Regions from separate parts of the Mesorhizobium sp. M0293 genome, predicted to be linked through region 2. Evidence: predicted binding sites of a transcription regulator. Region 2 holds the regulator's gene; each other region holds the start of a gene.
The links. The regulator LexA, encoded in region 2, represses DNA repair genes until DNA is damaged. The targets are predictions, from matches to a motif close to TGTTCNNNNTGTGTTCNG.

Region 1 (3,278 bases), on a different contig from region 2:
GCTGCCATCGATGCCCTCGGCGCTGATCGAGGCCATTGAGACCGCTTGCGCGGAGCCGAGAATGCTCAGGAACAGGGCCTCACGCTGCAAATGGGTGAGGCGCTTGGAATCGTCCAGTCCGTCCGGAATGTTGGCGGGGTCGAGTACCACCGCCGCGGCGACCACTGGCCCCGCCAAGGGACCACGGCCGGCCTCGTCCATGCCCGCAACCGGCCACAGGCCGTCGGCTATCGCCTTCGTCTCGAAGGAGAAGTCGGGCTTCTCGATGATCTCAAAGAGAGGCGGAGAATCAGAACGCGCGCGAGCCATGTTGCGGCGAGGTTCGCATCGGTTCCGATTCTCCGCAAGTCCCTCCGGGTCGGTGGGGCGCCGGACCGGGAGGGCACCGTCTGCAGGCCGGGGCAGGCCGGACGGGATTCCTGTGCTGTGGCAGATCAAGCCGCCGCAGTGAATTGCATTCTCAAAGCAGCGTCAGCTGCAATTGGTCTTTGGCAGCAGCAACGAACTGGTCGGTCCGCAACGTGCGCCGTTCGGCATTGAGGCCGAGCCGCTTGGCTGTGATCTCGAAGCGCCGGCCGATCTGCCAGGCATAGGGACCGGCGCCCTTCATGCGCTTGCCCCATTCCGAATCGTAGTCCTTGCCGTCACGCATCGAGCGGATCAGCGACATCACGTGGCGATAGCGATCGGGGTAGTGGCGCAGCAGCCAGTCCTTGAAGATCGGGCTGACCTCCAGCGGCAGGCGCAGCACGACATAACCCGCCTCGCGCGCGCCGGCGGCGCGTGCTGAATCGAGGATGCGTTCCATCTCCGGATCGGTCAGCCCGGGGATGATCGGCGCCACCATGACCGACGCTGGAATGCCGGCATCAGAAAGCTGCCGGATCGCCTCCAGCCGCTTGGTCGGCGTCGAAGCCCGCGGCTCCATGGTGCGCGCCAGCATGCGATCGAGCGTCGTCACCGACAGAGCCACCTTGGCCAGCCCTCGCTCAGCCATGCGCGACAGGATATCGATGTCGCGCACCACCAAAGCGGATTTGGTGACGATGCCGACCGGATGACCGCGCGCCTCCAGCACTTCGAGGATCTCGCGCATGATCCGGTATTGTTTCTCGATCGGCTGGTAGGGGTCGGTGTTGGTGCCGATGGCGATGGTTCGCGGTTGGTATCCGTCCTTCGACAGCTCCTTGTCGAGCAAGCGCGCCGCATCTGGCTTGGCGAACAGCTTGGATTCGAAATCCAGACCCGGCGACAGGCCCATGAACGAGTGCGTCGGCCGGGCAAAGCAATAGACACAGCCGTGCTCGCAACCGCGATAAGGGTTGATCGAACGATCGAAGGAGATATCGGGCGATTCGTTACGGGTGATGATGGTGCGCGGCTTCTCGACCTGCACTTCGGTCTTGAAGGGCGGCAGTTCTTCCAGCGAATTCCAGCCATCGTCGAAAACATGCCGGCTGACCGGCTCGAACCGGCCGGACGGATTGATGCCCGCCGACCTGCCGCGGTTGCGGTCCGGCCGGACACGCACGCCACTCTGCTCGATCATCGCATTGGCCATCTCGGCCCGTCCGGCTCCGAAAGCTGCAATGTCGGCGCGCACGATCTGTTCCATCTTCGCCCGCTCCCAGGGACTGTCCGTGTTGTGTCGAATCGCTCTGTTCATGAAATTATTCCTATTTTGTTGAAGAGAACAAAGCAAGAACTTTTTAAGGTTCGCTGGATAACTGGCGCTATGCCGCGCTTTCCGCTATCGGCTAACGATGCTCAGTGTTCTCATCGAAACGTGCAATGACGAGGAAGGGCTTACCCGCACGCTCGCCTCGCTGATTGGCGGCGCGGTCGAGGGCGTGGTGCGTGACGTCATCGTCTGTGACACGGGCTCTACCGACCAGACGCATCGTGTGGCCGAGCATGCCGGCTGCCACTACGTGACGGGCGGCATCGCCACGGGGATCCGGCAAGCCAAGGGGGACTGGTTGCTGCTCCTGGAGCCGGGCGCACGATTGATGGAGGGCTGGATCGACGCGGTCGTCGACCATACGGCCAGGCAAACCATGGCGGCACGGTTTTCGCGGGCGCGCGGCAGCCGCACGCCGTTCCTGGCGCGCGTCTTTTCCGCAAACCGCGCCTTGGCCGACGGATTGCTGATCAGCAAGCGTCAGGCCTCGGCCTCGGCCAAGAGTGCCGGCAGCGCCGAGGCCATCGCCCGCGGCCTCGCGACAAAGCGGCTCGACGCCGAGATCTGGATGGCGCCGGCGAAGCAGCAACGCCGCTCCCCGAGGTGATTTTTTGCACCTGCTCTGTTCATTGTGCATTGCACAAAATCTGGCGCGAGGTTAGCTTCCGGCCCAAGCGGGTGAATTGGGTTTGGGTCATGCCGAGTGATGAACACTGATGCGGCATCGGTGTCGCCTCTCATAGCCGAGGACCCAATGAACCTTCCAACCCCCGACAAATCCGGCGCGGCCAGTCTCGAGGCCATTGCGCGCAACGGCAGCCTGCTGCGGCGTATCGCCGTGCGCATTCCGACCTATCTGACGGACCTGCGCGAAAACCCCGCCTGGCTGCCGATGTTCGTGCTGGCGCGCACCATGCCTGGACGCCGCATGCATTGGCTGGGCGCAAAGCGCGCCCGTCCGGTCGTGGATACGGGGGATACGATGTTTGCCGGCATCGAACGTGAAGCGGTGGTCGAAGCGCTGCGCTCCGACGGGCTGTTTTCGGGCTTGGTCCTGCCGCCGGAGATCCATGAAGAGATCGCTGACTTCGCCCAGCGTACGCCCTGCTTCGGCAATTTCGACCGCCGTCTCGAATTCATGCCGGATGAACATGCGGAAGCTGAGAAGCGCTTTGGCCGCTCGCTGCTCAGCGGGCACTTTTTCGAGCGCATCCTCGATTGCCAGGCGGCCCTCGCCATCCAGCGCGATCCGCTGCTTCTAAACATTGCCGCGCATTATCTCGGCGGTCAGGCAAAACTGATCACGACGCGGGTCTGGTGGAGCTTTCCGACGGGTGCGGCTTCGGACGCCGACAAGAACCTCGCCTCGCTCGGCAAGTATCATTTCGACCTCGACGATTGGCGCATGCTGAAATTCTTTTTCTATCTCAAGCCCGTCGATGCCGACACCGGCCCGCATGTCTACATCAAGGGCAGTCATAAGCGCCGCAGCCTCAAGCATCAACTCACCCTCCTGGTCGGCCATCCCGCGCAAGAGGTTCTGGATGTCTATGGTGAGCAGAGCCCGGTGACATTGACTGGAGAAGCAGGACTAGGC
Region 2 (3,278 bases):
GCTGATCGTCTGGGATCTCTGCCACACCGCGGGCGCTCTGCCGGTCGAGCTCGACCGCGCAAATGCCGATTTCGCTGTCGGCTGCACCTACAAGTACCTCAACGGGGGGCCGGGCGCGCCGGCCTTCATCTATGCCGCCCAGCGCCACCATGGCGAGATCAGCCAGCCACTCAGCGGCTGGTGGGGGCATGCACGGCCCTTTGCCTTCGAACGGGGTTATGTGGCCGGCACCGGCATCCGCCGCTTTCTGTGCGGCACGCAGCCGGTCCTATCGATGCGGGCGCTCAAAGGTGCGCTTGCCATCTGGAACGACGTCGACATGGCGGAATTGCGAAAGAAAAGCGTCGCGCTGACCGAACTGTTCATCCAGCTCGTCGAAGCGAAGTGCGGCGCCTATGGTCTCACGCTGGAGAGCACCCGCGACGCGACCAGGCGCGGCAGCCAGGTGTCGTTCCTTCACGATCATGGCTATCAAATCATGCGGGCGCTGATCGAGCGGGGGGTGATCGGTGACTTCCGCGCGCCATCGACCATCCGTTTCGGCTTCACGCCACTCTATGTCGGCTACAAGGATGTGTGGCTGGCGGTTGAGGTGCTGGAAGACATTCTGCGCACGGGTGCATGGAAGGACCAGCGTTTCGCCGTCAAGGAGGCCGTTACCTGACGCAGCCGTCCCGACGACTGTTGTCGCGCCCTTGCCTATTGGCGGGATGACGGAGGGACGAATTTCCAGCGCACGAATCCGGTCGCCGCTGGTGGACAGCACTGGCATCACCAAATTAACCAAGGTTGGCATTTTGGCTTCGTTTCGTTCACGGCAGACGAATGCACAGAAGGCTGGGAATACCCCGTCGCGGATCCATGGGCAGCTCATGCCAAGCTTGGGCCAGGGATGGGCGGGCAGCCCATTAACCATAACAATTTCAATGCCGGCAAGCGCATTGTGACGGGATGCAGTCGTCGGCGAGGCCCGGCAGCGAGCTGCCAATAATTTCGATCCCCTTAATAAATTCATTAAACTTTAAACAGTTGCGGAACACAACTGGAACAGATAGTGTTTGTTCTGGGTTTGTTTTCTGATTCTGGTTTTAGGTACCCTGGGGGCCGCCATGCTGACACGCAAGCAACACGAACTGCTGATGTTCATCCATGAACGCCTGAAGGAAAGCGGCATTCCGCCATCCTTCGACGAGATGAAGGAGGCGCTCGACCTTGCCTCCAAATCCGGAATTCATCGGTTGATCACGGCTCTGGAAGAGCGCGGCTTCATTCGCCGACTGCCCAACCGGGCACGCGCGCTGGAAGTGCTGCGGTTGCCGGACTCGATCGCGCCCGGCCTCAACGCGGCGAAAAAGTTCTCGCCAAGCGTCATCCAGGGCAGTCTTGGTCAGACTAGTCTCGGTCAGGGCGGCGTTGGCCGACAGATCAAGCCGGCGTCTTCGCGGATGCCTTCGGCCGGCAATGACGACGACGTGGTCTCCGCCGTGTCGATCCCGGTGATGGGTCGTATCGCCGCCGGTGTGCCGATCGATGCCATCCAGCACCAGACGCATTCGATCTCGGTGCCGCCGGACATGATCATGGGCGGCGAGCACTATGCCCTGGAGGTCAAGGGTGACTCGATGATCGAGGCCGGCATCTTCGACGGCGATACCGTCATCATCCGCAATGCCGATACGGCCAGCCCCGGCGAGATCATCGTGGCGCTGGTGGATGAAGAGGAAGCGACGCTGAAGCGGTTCCGCCGCAAGGGCGCCTCGATTGCTCTCGAAGCCGCCAATCCGGCCTATGAAACCCGGATTTTCGGACCCGACAGGGTCAAGGTGCAAGGCAAGCTCGTCGGTTTGATCCGCCGCTACTGAGGCGGCTGCGGTTTAGCCGCTGGCTTCTCGGGTCTCTGGAAGGGCGGCAGTCCCCTCGCCTCACGCGAGAATTTGCGTTGTACATGCCAGGGCCGATATGGCCTGTCCACGGCGAAGCTGATTGTCGCTGGCGTGGTCGCCGATTGGCGATCGAAGAAGACGGCAGCACTGCCTTTGCGAGCCAGTTGCCGTTTGGTGATGACGAGAACCAGTGGGTTGTGACAGGCGTCATAGGCCGTCGCGTCATTGATGACGATCAGGTCGGCGAAACCACAGGCTTTCCAGGTGTCCTTTCGATCCTCGACATAGGCAATGAATGCACCGGACGGATGCCTGGCGAGACAAACGCCTGATGTGCAATAGAACGGCGCTCCCGGCGGCATTTCAGCGGCATCCCTGACGTCGAATTGGCCATCGCCTTCGTTGAACACCTCCGGCATGACGATGGTTTCGGATGTCAGCGCGCGTTTCCAGTTGTCGACGGTGAATTCGTTCGGGCGCGCGCGGCTGACGGCAAGTTCGCCACCGCCGATCGGCAACGCAACCAGCCTTGCGTCCTCCGAGATCAGCACGTCGGGTGTGCGCGTATCCGAGACGGTCAGCAGGCCGGCAAGCGCGAAGGGAAGAGCCGCGAGCCGCAGCCATGTCGTCGCCATCGTCGCGATGACCAGGGCAATCGCCACCAGCAGGACAGACTGCTGAGAAATCAGTCCGACCGCATCGACAGGCGAACGCTCGGAGATCCAGCCCGATATGGCGATCATCAGCGTAAGTCCCTTGCCCATCAGGTAGAGGGCCGGCCAGTCCAACCCAAACGGCATCAGCAACGCGCTGGCGACGGCCAGAAACATGACGACTGTCACGATGGGCATGATGGCCAGATTGGCGAACAGGCTGAGCGGCGACACACGCTGAAAATGCCAAATGGCAAACAGCGCCGTGGCGCCGCCGGCGATGATGGAAGTCATGGAAAGGCCGCCCGCCGCCAGCAGGAATTTTCGCGTCAGGAAACTGGGCAGCGATCGCTTTGGCGGCGGTGGTCTCGCCTTTCCTGCACGATGATCCGCCCAGCCGGCGTAGGCGCCGACGAGTGCGGCGGTCGCGGCGAAGGACATCTGGAAACTCGGGCCGACCACCTCGTGCGGCGACACCACAATGACGGCGATCGCCGAGATCGCCAGATTGCGCATCGTCAGCGCCGCTCGATCGAACAGCACTGCAATCAGCATCACCGCCAGCATGATGAAACTGCGCTCGGCGGCAACGACGACCCCGGAAATGATGAGATAGGCGGCGATCGAGAAAAGTGCGGCGGCGGCGGCGTATTTCTTGACCGGGCGACGCGCGGAAAAATCCGGAAACAGGGCGAAGGCGCCGCGCAGCAAACCCATGATGGTGCCGGCGACCAACGCCATG
Region 3 (3,278 bases), on a different contig from region 2:
CCGACCTGATGCCGGACACGCTGATCACCAAGGATCCGCTGGAAGTTGCCGCCTTCCGCAAGGAGTTCGGCGACATCATCATCAAGCCGCTGTACGGCAACGGCGGCGCCGGCATCTTCCATCTGCTGGAGGGCGACCGCAACCTTGCCTCGCTGCTCGAAATGTTCGGCCAGATGTTCCGTGAACCCTATATCGTGCAGCGCTATCTCAAGGACGTGCGCAAGGGCGACAAGCGCATCATCCTGATCGACGGCGAGCCGGTCGGCGCCATCAACCGGGTGCCGGCCGAACACGATTCCCGCTCCAACATGCATGTCGGCGGCCGCGCCGAAAAAACCGAGCTGACGGAACGCGAACGCGAGATCTGCGCCCGCATCGGGCCCTCGCTGAAAGAGCGCGGCTTCATCCTGGTCGGTATCGACGTGATCGGCGACTACATGACCGAGATCAACGTGACCTCGCCGACCGGCGTGCGCGAAGTCCAGCGCTTCGGCGGCGCCGACATCGCCAGCCTGTTCTGGGAAGCGGTCGAGGGGAAGCGGAAGTAAGCCGGTTTCATTTTGTCTTAACCATGTTCCGCTTTTGCAACCGGGAGCAACCTGACCGCGACCGGGGCGGTTGCATGTTCCTGCAGTGTTCTTGTTTTGACCAGGCGATTGGCAAAAGGCTTTTCCTTTCCCCGCCGCTGACCTGCTGTTCCTTGTTGGTTGCGTGACCGCTAATATGTGTGTGTAGTCCGAAGCCTGAAGGCCCACGCCATGAAAATTAATGTCGTCTACGCGCATCCATTAGCCGACAGCTACCAGGCATCGCTCCACAAACGGGTCGTTCAGACCCTCAAGGCCAGGGGTGACGAGGTCGTTGATTTCGATCTCCATCAAATGAAGTTCGATCCTGTGATGCATGCCGAAGAAAGACGCGGCCACTTCGATCCTGCTCAAGCACCCGGCGATTTGCAGATTTACATCGATGCGTTGAGATGGGCGGAAGCTTGCGTTTTCTGCTTTCCCACATGGTGGTCGGGCATGCCTGCAATCCTGAAGGGCTATTTCGATCGAGTTTGGCGACCAGGGGTGGCTTACGAATTGCCGGCAGACGGTGGCACGATCAAGCCGGCGCTATTGAACATCCGGCGGATCGGCGTTGTTACCACATGCGGCTCGCCATGGTGGTATACCGAACTCTACATGCAAAACCCGGGGAGGAAAGTTCTGCTGCGAGGCCTCAAGACTATGTGCGGCCGCAACGTGACGCACCTTTATCTGACGAAATATTCTGTCGAGAGCATTTCTTATGACAAAAGGGAAATGTTCGCCCGCAAGGCGGAGCGCCTGTTTGACAAATTCTAGCCATCCATGCCCGGGTATCTCATCCTTGATGCGAGCGAGCCTTTGACAAAGCGGGCGCTCGAGCTTCCGATCGAGCCCAACTTATGAACGTGCGTCCTTGCCGGCAGCATTCTTCACCGTTGTGAGGCGGCCATATGTTCTCGTAATGTTCTTGCCTAACTCTGAAATCTGTGGTTGTCTCCCTTGACTTCGCTCACACCCTGGTCGCCAGGGCATGGGCGAACACCTATCCGGGGGCATAAAAATGGTGGCGCGGGTTCGCACGGTCGCTTTCCAGGGCATCGAGGCCGTGCCGGTCGACGTGCAGGTGATGATCGCGCCCGGCAAGGTCAACATGCACATCGTCGGCCTGGCCGACAAGGCAGTGGCGGAAAGCCGCGAGCGGGTGCAGGCGGCGCTGCATGCGTCGGGCCTGTCGATGCCGTCGAAGAAGGTCACGGTCAATCTGGCACCCGCCGACCTGCCCAAGGAAGGCAGCCACTACGATCTGCCGATCGCGCTTGGCCTGATGGCGGCATTGGGCGCCATTCCGGGCGACATGCTGGCCGGCTATGTCGTGCTCGGCGAATTGTCGCTCGACGGCACGATCGCCGCGGTCGCCGGCGCCCTGCCGGCAGCGATCGGGGCCAATGCCGAAGGCAAGGGCCTGATCTGCCCGTTCGCCTGCGGGCCGGAAGCGGCCTGGGCCGGCAAGGATATCGACATTCTGGCGCCGCGCAGCCTGATCGCCATCGCCAATCATTTTCGCGGCACGCAGGTGCTGTCACGGCCGGAAGCCGGCATCCACGCCGCGGCGCGCGACCTGCCCGATCTCGCCGACATCAAGGGCCAGGAGACCGCCAAGCGGGCGCTGGAGGTTGCGGCGGCCGGTGGCCATAATCTGCTGATGATCGGGCCACCCGGCTCGGGCAAATCGATGCTGGCGCAGCGGCTGCCGTCGATCCTGCCGCCGCTGGCGCCGAAGGAATTGCTGGAGGTCTCGATGATCGCCTCGGTGGCGGGAGAGCTCGGCGAAGGCAAGCTGACCGACCGGCGGCCGTTCCGCGCGCCGCACCATTCGGCTTCGATGGCGGCGATGGTCGGCGGTGGCATACGCGCACGGCCGGGCGAAGTGTCGTTGGCCCATCATGGCGTGCTGTTTCTCGACGAGTTTCCCGAATTCACGCCGCAGACGCTCGATGCGCTGCGCCAGCCGCTGGAGACCGGCGACTGCATGATCGCGCGCGCCAACCATCGCGTCACCTATCCGGCGCGCATCCAGCTGGTGGCGGCGATGAACCCGTGTCGCTGCGGCATGGCCGGTGAGCCCGGCTATCGCTGCCTGCGCGGCGAGCGTTGCCGCACCGACTACCAGGCGCGTATCTCAGGTCCGCTGCTCGACCGCATCGATCTCAGGATCGAAGTGCCGGCGGTCTCGGCAAGCGATCTGATCCGGCCCGACCGGGCGGAGAAAAGTGCCGATGTGGCGCTGCGCGTGGCGCGCGCCCGCGCCATCCAGCGCGAGCGCTTCGAACGTCTCGGCGCCACCCGCGCCACCACCAACGCGCATTGCTCGCCCTCGGTCATCGAGGAGATCGCCATGCCCGACGCCGCCGGCCTGTCGCTGCTCAAGGACGCCAGCGAAAAGCTCGCCTTTTCGGCCCGCGCCTACCACCGGGTGCTGAAGGTCGCGAGAACACTGGCCGATCTCGACGCCAGCGAAACCGTCGGCCGCATCCATCTGGCCGAAGCGATTTCCTATCGCATGAGTTCGGAACGGATGGCGCAGGCGGCTTAGACCCCCTTGAGGGGAGGGTGGCCGCGGAGCAGTCGGGTGAGGTCGCCGAAGAATGCTCGGCCTTTGTTGAAACCGAGTGTGATCAAAAAGGGCGCAGGCATGCCCCTCGAGGGCATGTGGTCTGAAGGGCGTCGGCGCGCTTCACGCCCGAC

Region 1: the regulator LexA is predicted to act here: its motif matches at 1,690-1,707, upstream of NKJ06_RS11395 (PA0069 family radical SAM protein).
Region 3: the regulator LexA is predicted to act here: its motif matches at 1,485-1,502, upstream of NKJ06_RS31655 (YifB family Mg chelatase-like AAA ATPase).

The regions. Positions count from the first base shown of each region.
Region 1 covers NZ_JAMYSA010000023.1:5,196-8,473, reverse strand. The annotation lists gene rnhB (ribonuclease HII) at 1-309, opposite strand, end outside; gene NKJ06_RS11395 (PA0069 family radical SAM protein) at 461-1,615, opposite strand; gene NKJ06_RS11390 (glycosyltransferase) at 1,764-2,288, shown strand; gene NKJ06_RS11385 (phytanoyl-CoA dioxygenase family protein) at 2,436-3,278, shown strand, end outside.
Region 2 covers NZ_JAMYSA010000003.1:15,670-18,947, reverse strand. The annotation lists gene kynU (kynureninase) at 1-664, shown strand, start outside; gene lexA (transcriptional repressor LexA) at 1,110-1,862, shown strand; gene NKJ06_RS01950 (ComEC/Rec2 family competence protein) at 1,856-3,278, opposite strand, start outside.
Region 3 covers NZ_JAMYSA010000150.1:6,415-9,692, forward strand. The annotation lists gene gshB (glutathione synthase) at 1-548, shown strand, start outside; gene NKJ06_RS31650 (NAD(P)H-dependent oxidoreductase) at 759-1,349, shown strand; gene NKJ06_RS31655 (YifB family Mg chelatase-like AAA ATPase) at 1,594-3,126, shown strand.